4 regions of the Alkalihalobacillus sp. MEB130 genome follow, and region 2 is predicted to be linked to each of the others. Evidence: riboswitches for the same ligand, from Rfam matches in the RefSeq annotation. Region 2 holds a riboswitch; each other region holds the start of a gene.

Evidence for each region. Region 2 has a riboswitch for S-adenosylmethionine ahead of N0O92_RS15025 (homoserine dehydrogenase). Riboswitches for the same ligand answer to the same signal wherever they lie in the genome.
Region 1: linked by a shared signal. The riboswitch ahead of N0O92_RS07850 (methionine ABC transporter ATP-binding protein) and the one ahead of N0O92_RS15025 (homoserine dehydrogenase) in region 2 are both predicted to bind S-adenosylmethionine.
Region 3: linked by a shared signal. The riboswitch ahead of N0O92_RS13535 (peptide-methionine (S)-S-oxide reductase) and the one ahead of N0O92_RS15025 (homoserine dehydrogenase) in region 2 are both predicted to bind S-adenosylmethionine.
Region 4: linked by a shared signal. The riboswitch ahead of metK (methionine adenosyltransferase) and the one ahead of N0O92_RS15025 (homoserine dehydrogenase) in region 2 are both predicted to bind S-adenosylmethionine.

What each region holds. Positions count from the first base shown of each region.
Region 1 is NZ_JAOANA010000006.1:23,438-26,579, forward strand. It holds gene N0O92_RS07840 (DUF3021 domain-containing protein) at 1-146, shown strand, start outside; gene N0O92_RS07845 (hypothetical protein) at 542-844, shown strand; SAM riboswitch class I at 1,109-1,221, shown strand; gene N0O92_RS07850 (methionine ABC transporter ATP-binding protein) at 1,357-2,382, shown strand; gene N0O92_RS07855 (methionine ABC transporter permease) at 2,375-3,043, shown strand; gene N0O92_RS07860 (MetQ/NlpA family ABC transporter substrate-binding protein) at 3,060-3,142, shown strand, end outside.
Region 2 is NZ_JAOANA010000014.1:100,679-103,820, forward strand. It holds gene N0O92_RS15020 (hypothetical protein) at 1-167, shown strand, start outside; gene N0O92_RS15025 (homoserine dehydrogenase) at 144-1,376, opposite strand; SAM riboswitch class I at 1,441-1,557, opposite strand; gene aspS (aspartate--tRNA ligase) at 1,624-3,142, opposite strand, start outside.
Region 3 is NZ_JAOANA010000012.1:105,680-108,821, reverse strand. It holds gene N0O92_RS13545 (endonuclease/exonuclease/phosphatase family protein) at 1-785, shown strand, start outside; gene N0O92_RS13540 (hypothetical protein) at 891-1,097, shown strand; SAM riboswitch class I at 1,332-1,447, shown strand; gene N0O92_RS13535 (peptide-methionine (S)-S-oxide reductase) at 1,538-1,918, shown strand; gene N0O92_RS13530 (hypothetical protein) at 2,041-2,250, shown strand; gene N0O92_RS13525 (hypothetical protein) at 2,333-2,542, opposite strand; gene ytxJ (bacillithiol system redox-active protein YtxJ) at 2,737-3,057, shown strand; gene N0O92_RS13515 (glutaredoxin family protein) at 3,054-3,142, shown strand, end outside.
Region 4 is NZ_JAOANA010000003.1:10,618-13,759, forward strand. It holds gene N0O92_RS03650 (hypothetical protein) at 205-585, shown strand; SAM riboswitch class I at 830-943, shown strand; gene metK (methionine adenosyltransferase) at 1,106-2,311, shown strand; gene N0O92_RS03660 (hypothetical protein) at 2,370-2,849, shown strand; gene N0O92_RS03665 (hypothetical protein) at 3,000-3,142, shown strand, end outside.

The DNA of each region.
Region 1 (3,142 bases), on a different contig from region 2:
CTATTACGATTGGATGGTTGCCTCTCACCTTAATGGCTCTGTTAGTTAGTATTGCAACTTTCATTGCCGTTTATCTCATTTTCTGGTCTAGTTACTATTATTACTTTAAATGGCAAGAAAAAGAAATGAACGGTTCAGTGAAATAATGATTTGTATTCTAAACATAGAACTCTAGCTAATTCCAAGAGCCCACTTTCAATAATTGTGGATACGTTGTTAAAACAACTTCAAACGCTTAAATTTTAAATTAGAAGCGAACAGTTATGACACTGTTCGCTTCTGTATACGCTTATTTTAAGAATGTGGGTAACTTGTCAATAGTAAATCGTTGTCTCTTTTGTTAAACAGATTTTTAATAGTTCCTTGTATAGAGTATATAATGAAGAAATGGTAATATATTCTAAGGGGAAGACCATAGCTGTATGAAAAAGGGGGATTCACAATCGACTATATAATATTTGCGCTATTTACTATAACGGGCACTTGTTTATTAATTGGTACAACAAAGCAAGAAAAAAAATGGCTTGGAGGCATCGGTGGGGTGATGCTGGTTGTTTTTATCGGTGTGAGTCAACTAATAAAGCTACAATCAGGTTTTTTTGAAAGTCGAACGACAGAAACATCAGAGGCAGTAGGACAATGGGTAGTACCTTGCTTCGTCATTTTAGCAATCTATTTACTTGGGCTAATAAATTATCGATTGATTAAAGTAGCATTAAAGCAACAAAGCTGGGTCAAATGGGGAGTTATCGCACTGGATATTTTATTAAGTCTTATCTACTTATCCGCGGGGGCGTTTGCATTATTTATCGTTACGTTCACCTATTTTCCGTTTGCACCATAAAGGTGAGGGTAGACATGCGAACCTAGTTCTAAGCTTGATGTAATACGTGTCTGATGAAGTTCAAAAGATTAGACAGATGTTCTTCTTCACTGTTATAGTTTCAAACTCTTCAGCACCTAAATAAGAAAAGATACAAAGCTGATAATTTAATAATTTTGAATACTAAAACTATATTAATCTAATTTTGTTTGTTGACAATTATTTTTGAGTTATGCTATTATTCTCTCATTGCTACTACTAAAAAACAGCTAATTAAATAATAGACTCTTATCCAGAGTGGCGGAGGGACTGGCCCTACGATGCCCGGCAACCGTTGGATCATATTGATCTAAGAAGGTGCTAAATCCTGCAAAGTATGATGCTTTGAAAGATGAGAGAAGGGAATGTAAAAAACCTTTCTGCTCATCTAGCAGAAAGGTTTTTTACATTAAACGTCAACAACTATATATAATGTTGCAATAAAGTTGAGTATTCTTATAGGGTAAGTATGCTGTAGGGGGAAGGAGAAACGGATGATTTCATTAACAGGTATTAAAAAAGTATTTCAAACTAAAAATGGCCCAGTTACAGCCGTTGATGGAATTAACCTAACTATCAATGAAGGTGAAATCTATGGTGTTATTGGATATAGTGGTGCGGGAAAAAGTACATTAATACGTATGCTGAACATGTTAGAGAGGCCAAGTGAGGGTAACGTTGTGGTTGCCGGAAGAAATCTGTCAGAACTAAAACAACCAGAACTTCGTAAAGCTAGACAGGAAATCGGGATGATTTTTCAGCATTTTAATTTACTTTGGTCTCGAACTGTTAGGCAAAATATTGCGTTTCCACTTGAAATAGCCGGGGTGAAAAAGGCAGAACGAATAAAACGAGTGGATGAATTGATTAAGCTTGTTGGCTTAGAAGGGCGTGAAGAAAGTTATCCTTCTCAACTGAGTGGAGGACAAAAGCAGCGTGTTGGTATTGCACGTGCGTTAGCGAATAACCCAAAGGTTCTTCTCTGTGACGAAGCAACATCGGCATTGGATCCCAAAACAACCGATTCGATTTTGGACTTGCTTGTAGATATTAACAAACGTTTAGGGCTTACTATTATTTTAATTACGCACGAAATGCATGTTATTCGAAAAATTTGCGATCAAGTTGCGGTTATGGAAGCTGGAAAAATTGTTGAACAAGGACCTGTGATAGAAGTATTCCGTAAACCGAAAGAGAAGATGACGAAGGAATTTGTTAAGCAAATTACGGTGACGGATGAAACCGTCGATGCTGTTGAACATATGCTTGCTGATTATCCGAACGGGCATGTGGTGCAGATGACGTTTGTCGGAGAAGAAGCGGAACGTCCATTGATTACTCAGTTGATTAGACAGTTTGATATAGAGGTTAATATCATCCAAGGAAAACTGACAAAAATACAAGATGGTTCGTACGGGACCTTATTTGTTGCTTTAACAGGTGACAAAGATGAAATCACTAAAGCAATTACATTTATCCGCGAAAAAGAAGTGGAAGTAGAGGTGATTGCCCATGCTTGATCAATGGTTTGGAAGAGTAAAGTGGGATCGGTTATGGGACGCCACGCTAGAAACTCTCTATATGACAGGTATTTCTATCGCAGCTACTTTTGTTATTGGCTTAATTCTTGGACTTGTTCTGTATTTAACGAGCAAAGGTAACCTTTATGAAAACAGGTGGATTAATACGATATTCAGTTTAATTGTAAATGTGTTTCGCTCGATTCCATTCATTATCTTAATTGTTTTATTAATCCCATTTACACGTATGTTAGTTGGTTCGATGCTTGGCGCAAATGCCGCGTTACCAGCCTTAATCATTGGTGCGGCTCCTTTTTATGCTCGTATGGTCGAGATGGCGTTAAGAGAAATTGACAAAGGTGTGATTGAAGCTTCGCAAGCAATGGGAGCAACGAAATGGGATATTATTAAAAAAGTGCTTATTCCGGAATCGCTACCAGCACTCATTTCTGGCATAACCGTAACAGCTATATCGTTAGTAAGTTTTACGGCGATGGCCGGTGTAATTGGGGCAGGGGGGCTTGGACACTTTGCATACCTTGAAGGATTTCAACGAAACAATAGTCAAATTACATTAGTTGCAACAGTAGTCATTTTAATTATTGTCTTTCTCATTCAATGGATTGGTGACTACTTTACAAATAAAACAGATAAACGATAACAGGGGGATTTTTATTATGAAAAAGTTTTTACGTTTAATGGGTGTAGCAGCATTATCCGCTTCTCTAGTAGCTTGCGGTACATCAGAAGAAGAAACAAC
Region 2 (3,142 bases):
CATCTATTTTCGATATTTCTTATCGAAAAAAACCAGAAAAAGGAGCCATGGGATTTCTATACTTACATACGAACCGAGGCGTTCGTACGTACTATATAAAGGAAGATGCCTACTCATTAGTTACAGCTTATAAAAAATTAAAATCAGAACGCCCCGAATTGCGCTGAATGCACCGTTTTTAAACGATTTCGGGTAGAAACATCACCAAAGATTGGATAAGTTACAAAAGGAGAAGCTTCCGTACCTTCCATAATCCAGCCTTCTCCTTCATGATGAGAAAACGTATCTACAATCGCAATCTCGTTTTGCTTTGCCCAATTTAGTGCTTCGTCTCTTTCAGAATGATCTAGGAAGATAAACATGTAAGTATACGTCTCTTCTACCTGCTTTTCTACAGAACCAAGCCCCCTCTTAGTATTGTAAGATCGTTCATGAAAGAGAAAATCTTCTACCATACTATTGGCGGTTGCTTCCTTTCCAGCTCCTGGGCCAATAAAAAGCAGTTTGTCAATCGAGCTCCCTTCAATGGCAATCCCATTTGTTACTCCCCTTACATTTGCTAATGGTTCGGTCTGTGTCAAAAAGGCAGGTGTTACTTGACCACTCACCTTCGACTCGGCTTTCCAAGCTTCCGCAATGAGTTTAATTTTAAAACCAAGGCGCTCTCCTACTTCCACATGCCAATCTTTTATCTCAGACACTCCTTTTCTTGGAAACTCATCAGCTACTGGCCATTTCCCAAAACATAATCGACTCAAAATCCGAATTTTATACCAAGCATCATATCCCTCCAGATCATCCGTAGGGTCAGCCTCAGCATATCCTAACTCCTGTGCTTCCAATAGAACATCAGCGAACCCACGATGCTTCTCAATCATCTCGGTTAACATATAATTTGTTGTTCCATTTAATATTCCTGAAATTCTAGAAATAGACGTAGTTGCAAGCGTTCCTTTCAAATTATTAATAATCGGTATGCCTCCAGCTACTGCCGCTTCATATCCATAATAAGTTGATTGTTTTTCCGCAATTTCCTCAAGCAATTGTCCTTTTTCAGCAATCAACTTCTTATTGGCACTAATAACTGGTACACCCTTGGATAACCATTCAGCTGTATATGTAAAGGCTGGCTCTACTCCTCCTATTGCTTCAAACACAATGTCGAACTGAGCTGCATTAGTAAATTCATCCCAATCAGTTGTAACAAAGGCATCTACATCTACTACTCTTTTTTTCTGCCTATCTTTTACCAAAATGGCTGCTACTTCAATATTCTTACCTAGTAACTGTTTTATTTCGTCTTTTGATTGAACCAATCGTTCATATACGCCACTGCCTACTGTTCCAAATCCTATTAAACCTAATTTTAATGACATCTTTGTCATCTCTCCTCTCCCAAATAAAAAAACCTCTCCTGATAAGGAAAGGTTTTTGTGCCTTCACTTATCTGTCAGAATAAATCATTATTCTGCTGAATGTAGCACCTTTTTTTGCATGGCTTGCAAAACGGTTGCCGGGCTTCGTTGGGTCAGTTCCCTCCACCACTCTGGATAAGTTTGAATTATCAAACGTTCATATTCTATTATCGTGATTATACGTTACGATCATTGTAGTGTCAATCTTTTATACGTTCACTTTTTCCGATTTCTTTCCAATAATGGATAAATTTAAATCGATTAATTGTTCCACGCTTACTTCTCCAGGTGCATTCGTCATTAGATCACTTGCACTAGCTGTTTTAGGGAAAGCAATCGTATCACGTAAATTCGTACGACCAGCTAATAACATAATTAAGCGGTCTAACCCTAATGCAATTCCTCCATGTGGTGGAGTTCCATATTCAAACGCTTCTAACAGGAAGCCAAATTGTTCACGTGCTTCTTCTTCAGAGAAACCAAGTGCCTTAAACATTTGCTCTTGAATATCACTTTGATAAATACGCTGTGATCCTCCACCAAGCTCATAGCCATTTAAGACCAGATCATATGCATTAGCACGCACACTAGCTGGATCTGTAGCAAGAAGAGCCATATCTTCTTTGACTGGGCTAGTGAACGGATGATGCAAGGCAACATAACGTTTCGCATCTTCATCGTATTCAACTAGTGGGAAATCCACGACCCACAGGAAATTAAACTGATTTTGATCAATTAGGTCAAATTGCTTTCCAAATCTTAAGCGAAGAGCACCAAGGCTATCAAACACAACCTGTTTCTTATCCGCACCGAAGAATAATAAGTCACCGACTTCAGCATCAAGAGCTTCTTTTAATGAAGTGGCAATGTCACCGTCGAAGAATTTAGCAATCGGTCCTTTAAGCCCTTCTTCTTCTACTTTTAACCAAGCTAAGCCTTTTGCACCGTATTGCTTAACAAAATCGGTTAGCGCGTCGATTTCTTTACGTGAAAGTTTATCGGCTCCTCCTTTTAAGTTTAATCCTTTTACAGTACCACCACTTGCAAGAGCACTTTGGAATACTTTAAACTCTGAGTCTTTCACCACATCAGACAATTCAATTAGCTCCATCCCAAAACGAAGGTCTGGCTTATCTGATCCAAAACGATTCATTGCTTCATCATAAGTTAAGCGAGGAAATGGCAACGAAACGTCTAGCCCTTTCACTTCTTTCATGACTTTCGCCATCATTTTTTCCGTCATAGCTAATAAGTCTTCTTTGTCCATAAATGATGTTTCAATATCGACTTGTGTAAATTCTGGCTGACGGTCTGCTCGCAAGTCCTCATCGCGGAAACAACGAACAATTTGATAATATCTTTCAAATCCAGACACCATTAATAATTGTTTAAATAACTGTGGTGACTGTGGCAAAGCGTAAAATTCTCCATGATGAACACGGCTTGGTACTAGATAATCACGTGCTCCTTCTGGTGTACTTTTTGTTAACATTGGAGTTTCGATCTCCATAAATGTTTCTTCATCTAAGAAGTCACGAATTAACTTTGTCGTACGGTGACGAAGCTTGAATGTTTCTTGCATATCTGGACGGCGAAGGTCCAAGTAACGATATTTTAAACGAACATCTTCAGATGCGTCTGTATCTGCTTCTATTTGAAATGGAAGTGATTTTGAAGCATTTAAGATGCTCAATTTATGAACATGAACTTCAATTGAACCAGTTGCC
Region 3 (3,142 bases), on a different contig from region 2:
TAGCACTCATTTTTATTTTTTGTGTACATTACTATCATCAATTGAATAAAGAGGAAACACTTATATCAGTACATAATAACAAGCTTTTTTTAGAAGAAGATTTTTTGATAGCGGTTACATCTTATAATATACAGTATGGGAAGGGACAAGATAATAGAGTAGATATTAATAGAACAATCGAAACCCTTCAATCTTTAGATTCGGATATTATCAGTTTACAAGAAGTTGAAAGGAATAGCTTGCGATCCAATTTCATTGACCAAGTGAATGTGATTGCGAAAGAACTTAACATGAACGCCTATTTTTCTCCTTCCTTAGCCTATCCTGGCCTTTACTATGGGAATGCTATCTTAACTACGTTTCCTATTATAAACGAACAAACACTCACATTTTCGAACCGTATAGAAACGAGAACAGCGATCTTTGTAGAGCTTCAAATATCGGACACTCATACCATTCATATCATCAACACCCATTTAGGACTAAACAGAGAAGAGCGCTCAAGAGCTATTGAAGAAATCAATAATAAAATAAAAACGATTGATGGGCCAATTGTTTTAACGGGAGATTTAAATTCCGTACCGAGTCAACAAGAATATCACATTTGGAATGACCGATTAATCAAAAGCAATAAAGGCATACCTTTTCAAACGTATTATAGTGAAGATTGGCAAATTGACTATATTTTCCATAGCTCTGATTTTGCCGTAGATGAAGTAAGTGTGGTTAAAAGTGATGCTTCAGATCACTTTCCAGTAACAGCAAGAATGCTATTATATCAGTGATTTCATTGTTTTACTTAATCTACTATTAAGATACTGGAACAAATTGTTAGTTATTGGTGGTAAACTAAAAGAAAACAAGATTGAACGTCTTTAGGAGGGACCTACTTGGAAACGAAGAAACCAAAATTATCGATGACGGGTGCAATTGTACTTTTAAGTTTTTGTATAGTGTATGCTTCCTTGAATATATCAAGTGCTATTAGAGAATCTTCTAGGAATCATGTAAACACTGGTTTCTATGATTATGAAATAGGCAGGTTTAATGATAATTTCGAAGAACTGATAAAAACACTACAAGAAAACACCGAATAGAAAAAGTTGGGTTTATGATCTCCTGCGAAGGTTTAGCAAGATGCTAATAATTTAGCGCATTGGGAAGAGAAAACAACGCCAAGAAAGTAAATGGCCCCTTAGATACCTCCATGATTTCATGTGTATTTTGTTGAAAAAATCGAATTTTTAAAAAAGTACTTGAATTTCAGATAAGGAATTGTTATTATTAATAACAATTACATGATTAAAAAAAATAATTAAATAGCGATAAACTTCTTATTCAGAGTGGTAGAGGGACCAGGCCCTATGACACCCGGCAACCATTAAGTCGATTTTAGACTTAAACGGTGCTAATTCCTGCAAAGGTTTTAACCTTTGAAAGATGAGAGGATGGATAAAATCATTTTAACCTCTCTTTTCATACAAAGAGAGGTTTTTTGATGAATAGAAGGCTTATCGCTCAAAGGAGCGAGCAAATTATGGAAAGAGCAGTGTTTGGAGCAAGTGAATTTTTTAGTAAAAAACCTTTTTATACAGTTATTCGTGGGATTGAAAATGTTCATGTTGGACAATTAAAAGGGGCAAACATAGATATTGTAGAGATTTGGTTTGATCCGTGGAAAGTATCTTATACAGAAATAGTAGATTTGTTTTTTGATTTACATGACCCAACAACAAGACAAGACCAATCACTAAAAAATCAATCATGTATTTTCTTCACCACTGTTACTCAATTAACAGCAGCTAAACAAAAGAAAAATGAAATAAAACAGATAATAAAAAAGGATGTCGTTACCGAGATTACTCCAATATGTGAACATCTGATTGACTTGAAACAGATGAAAGAAATTTCTTACTAATATTGGAGTCGGTTTGTTTTTTTATAATATTTTTCTACTTTATTCGACTTCTACATAGATTCGTTTTATAATAAGCTTACCTATATGTACTCTTTGTTGGTAATCTATTCTGGAGTTGGTAAATGGTGTCGGAACAAATTGACAAAGCTCATCTTAGAAATTACGTTCAACGGCTGATATGTAAAAAAAATGCTTTGTTTGAACAATTGAATAATGAGAAACTTATTGAGATAAAACAAATCAATCTAGGTGAAGTTAAAGGGATTGATTTAATCATAAAAGAGATGATAAAAGAGTTTGATCTGTCTGAAGATGATTTTGAGGGTCTATAGACTATTTAAAAGTACATACTGATCTATGTTAACAAGAAACCAAGGTGAGATTCACCTTGGTTCTTGTTTTTTACTGTTATGACTAATGTTGCTCTTGAGCAAGTTGCTGATTTCTGATTTTCCTTTTCTTTTTATAGCTACGATATTCAATTAAACAGATTGTGCCAAACAATATTGACGCAAGGATATGAATGAACATATTAGATTGCATGAAATTGTTAACTATTTGATAAATTGAGTACAAAGCTAATAACCCACTAAAAATGATTAAGAATGGTTGCGTTCGTTTCATGTTATCACCTATTTAGTATAAATTTATTTTTTGAGTAAGCGCTTTCCTTAATTTTACCTGAGATGAATAAAAAAGAAAAGCTTTTATCAAATAATTCTAATAAGAAAAAGAAACAATCGTTTTCATAGTCATTTCTTCCTGATTGTGGTAATGTAATTGAAAAGTATTCAACAATAGGATGGTGTTACTTTACGATGAAACAACTAACAAGCATTGAAGAGATGAATCAGTTTGTACAACAATCAGGAAAACACTTACTTTTTAAACATAGTACAACCTGTCCAATAAGCGCAAAAGCTCATGAAGAATTTCAGGCTTATGTGAAAGAGACAAACATATCGGCAGCCATTGTGTTAGTAATTGAAGATCGACCAATTTCTAATCAAATTGCAGAACAGTTTGGAATTAAGCACGAATCACCTCAAATTTTCTTACTTGAAGATGGAAAGGTTCGTTGGAATACGTCACATTGGAAAATAACAACACAAGCAATTAAGGAGGCAGTTGCTGAATGAGTAAACAAGTAATTGTCTATTCAACGGATGGCTGTGTCGAGTGTACCTATGTGAAAAAAATGCTAAAGGATGAAGGCATTGATTT
Region 4 (3,142 bases), on a different contig from region 2:
TTTTAATTACCATTTACTACTAAACTTGTTTATTAGTATAACACATTAACTTTAATAGTCTATACTATTAATGATTTTTTTCAATTGTGATACATTTTCTTGAAAATGTGTCTTTTCTTTTATGGAATAGACAAGTTGAAAAGGTTCCTAAACAAAATTGGGCGGCATAGGATATAGGTAAAAGAGAAAAAGGAGGCGTTCTGCTTGCAAGAAGTTTCCATGATGGACCTGGCTACGGTTTCAGCAGTCGTAGCAGCACTTGTAACGGTGATTGGCAATGCATTTGGGGTTGAAAAGCAGTACCGTGCCCTTTTAGCAATTGGGATAGCGGGGATACTTTGGTTTATCCCAAGAGAGTGGGGAGAGCAAGTCCTTATGGCGCTAATAATTGGCTTAACGGCAAGTGGGGTATATAGCCAAGTGAAACCTCGAGATAATGAAAATGAATTGATGCGAATGCAATTAAGAGAGGAATTTCGGAGAGAACAGGAAATAGAAAGAGAACAAGAAGATAGACGACAGCGACTGACGCAGAATGAAGAACGTCAAGATAGACAAGAAAGAAGAGATGATACTCCTTATTAGAAAGGGGCTATGCGGGCACTGAGGGGCGTGTGCCTTTTCGGTGTCCTTTTCTGATTTGCTGCTTTTTATGAAATAGGGGTTGATTGTTATGTTCTTGCTAGCATAGTATTTGCTTATTGGAGCACAATAAAAACAAATAAAAAAGTTGAAAAGGTAGCTCTTCTAGGTGTTGCCCTAATTATAGATAGGTCGTATATGTTGACAGTATACAAGCATGTGCGATATGATATGCGTCGAACGGATACTCTTATCCTGAGTAGGCGGAGGGACAGGCCCGAAGAAGCCCAGCAACCAACACTCTAAAGCCATGAGTGAAAAGGTGCTAACCTGCAAGACATGATGTCTTGGACGATAAGAGGCTAAAGGTAAACACTCAACCCTTTTCCTCTATTTTGGAAAGGGTTTTTTTATCGTTTATACGTCTTTACAGGTAGGTATTTCCCATTCGGTGGGGGCATGAGTGCCGTCTCAAAGAAAAACACATGCTAAGGACAGCAGTGTTTAAAGGAGGAAATTAATAATGGCAGAAGTAAGAAGTAGACGTTTGTTTACGTCAGAATCAGTAACAGAAGGGCATCCAGACAAAATTTGTGATCAAATTTCTGATGCGATCCTTGATGCGATTTTAACAAATGATCCGAATGCACGTGTCGCTTGCGAAACATCCGTTACGACTGGATTAGTGTTAGTAGCGGGTGAAATTACAACGAGTACATATGTCGATATCCCCAAAATTGTTCGTGAAACAATCAAAGGAATTGGCTATACCCGAGCAAAGTACGGCTTTGATTATGAAACATGCGCGGTTCTAACATCGATTGATGAGCAGTCTGCTGATATTGCTCAAGGTGTAGATAAAGCACTAGAAGCTCGTGAAGGTCAAATGACAGATGAAGAAATTGAAGCAATTGGTGCGGGAGATCAAGGGTTAATGTTTGGGTATGCGAACAATGAAACGAAGGAATTAATGCCTCTTCCTATATCATTAAGCCACAAAATCGCTCGTCGTTTAACAGAAGTTCGAAAAGATGAAATCCTTCCTTACCTTCGTCCGGATGGGAAAACACAAGTAACTGTGGAATATGATGAAAATGGAAAACCAGCACGTATTGATACGATTGTTATTTCTACTCAACATCATCCAGAAGTTACACTTGAACAAATTCAACGTAACCTAAAAGAATACGTTATTAACCCGGTCGTTCCACAAGAATTAATTGATGAGGAAACGAAATACTTTATCAATCCAACAGGACGTTTCGTCATCGGTGGTCCTCAAGGTGACGCTGGTTTAACTGGACGTAAGATCATCGTTGATACATACGGTGGTTACGCGCGTCACGGTGGAGGAGCTTTCTCCGGAAAAGACGCAACAAAAGTAGATCGTTCTGGAGCATATGCAGCTCGTTATGTTGCTAAAAATATCGTTGCTGCTGGTCTAGCTGATAAATGTGAAGTTCAACTTGCTTATGCGATTGGAGTGGCTCAACCTGTTTCCATTTCTATTGATACATTTGGGACAGGGAAAGTGTCAGAGGAAGCATTAGTTACGCTCGTTCGTAATAACTTCGATCTTCGCCCAGCAGGAATTATTAAAATGCTTGATTTGCGTCGTCCGATCTACAAGCAAACAGCGGCATATGGACATTTTGGTCGTACAGACGTAGAACTACCTTGGGAACAAACAGATAAAGTAGCTGCTTTGAAAGAGCAAGCAGGAATATAATAAATGCTTAGAGATCGACTCCTTGTGAGGCGATCTTTTTCTTTTTTGCTTGTTTTTGATGATGGTAGTTGGTGGGATTCTTAAATTAAGTGGAATCGCCAAAGTTCAGGAAGCAAAGGGGATTATGGTTCCCGAAAAGAGAGGACCCGCGATAGTTCAGGAAGCAAAGGGGATTATGGTTCCCGAAACGAGAGGAACCACCAAAGTTTCAGGAAGCAAAAGGGATTATGATTCCCGAAAAGAGAGGAACTGCGAAAGTTCAGGAAGCAAAAGGGATTATGGTTCCCGAAACGAGAGGAACCACGAAAGTTCAGGAAGCAAAAGGGATTATGGTTCCCGAAAAGAGAGGAACCGCGAAAGTTCTGGAAGCAAAAGGGATTATGGTTCCCGAAAAGAGAGGAACCGCGATAGTTCAGGAAGCAAAAGGGAAGTTGATTCCCGAAAAGAGAGGACTCGCGAAAGTTCAGGAAGCAAAAGGGATTATGATTCCCGAAACGAGAGAAACCACCAAAGTTTTAGGAAGCAAAAGGGATTATGATTCCCGAAACGAGAGGAACCGCGAAAGTTCAGGAAGCAAAAGGGATTATGGTTCCCGAAACGAGAGGAACCACCAAAGTTTTAGGAAGCAAAAGGGATTATGATTCCCAAAACGAGAGGACTTGCGAAAGTTCAGGAAGCAAAAGGGATTATGGTTCCCAAAACAAAACGAACCACCAAAGTTCAGGAAGCAAAAGGGATTATGGTTCCTGAAACAAAACGAACCACCAAAGTTCAGGAAACAAAAGGGAAGATGCTACCCGAAACAAGAGAACTCCACCCCCAAAAAAAAAC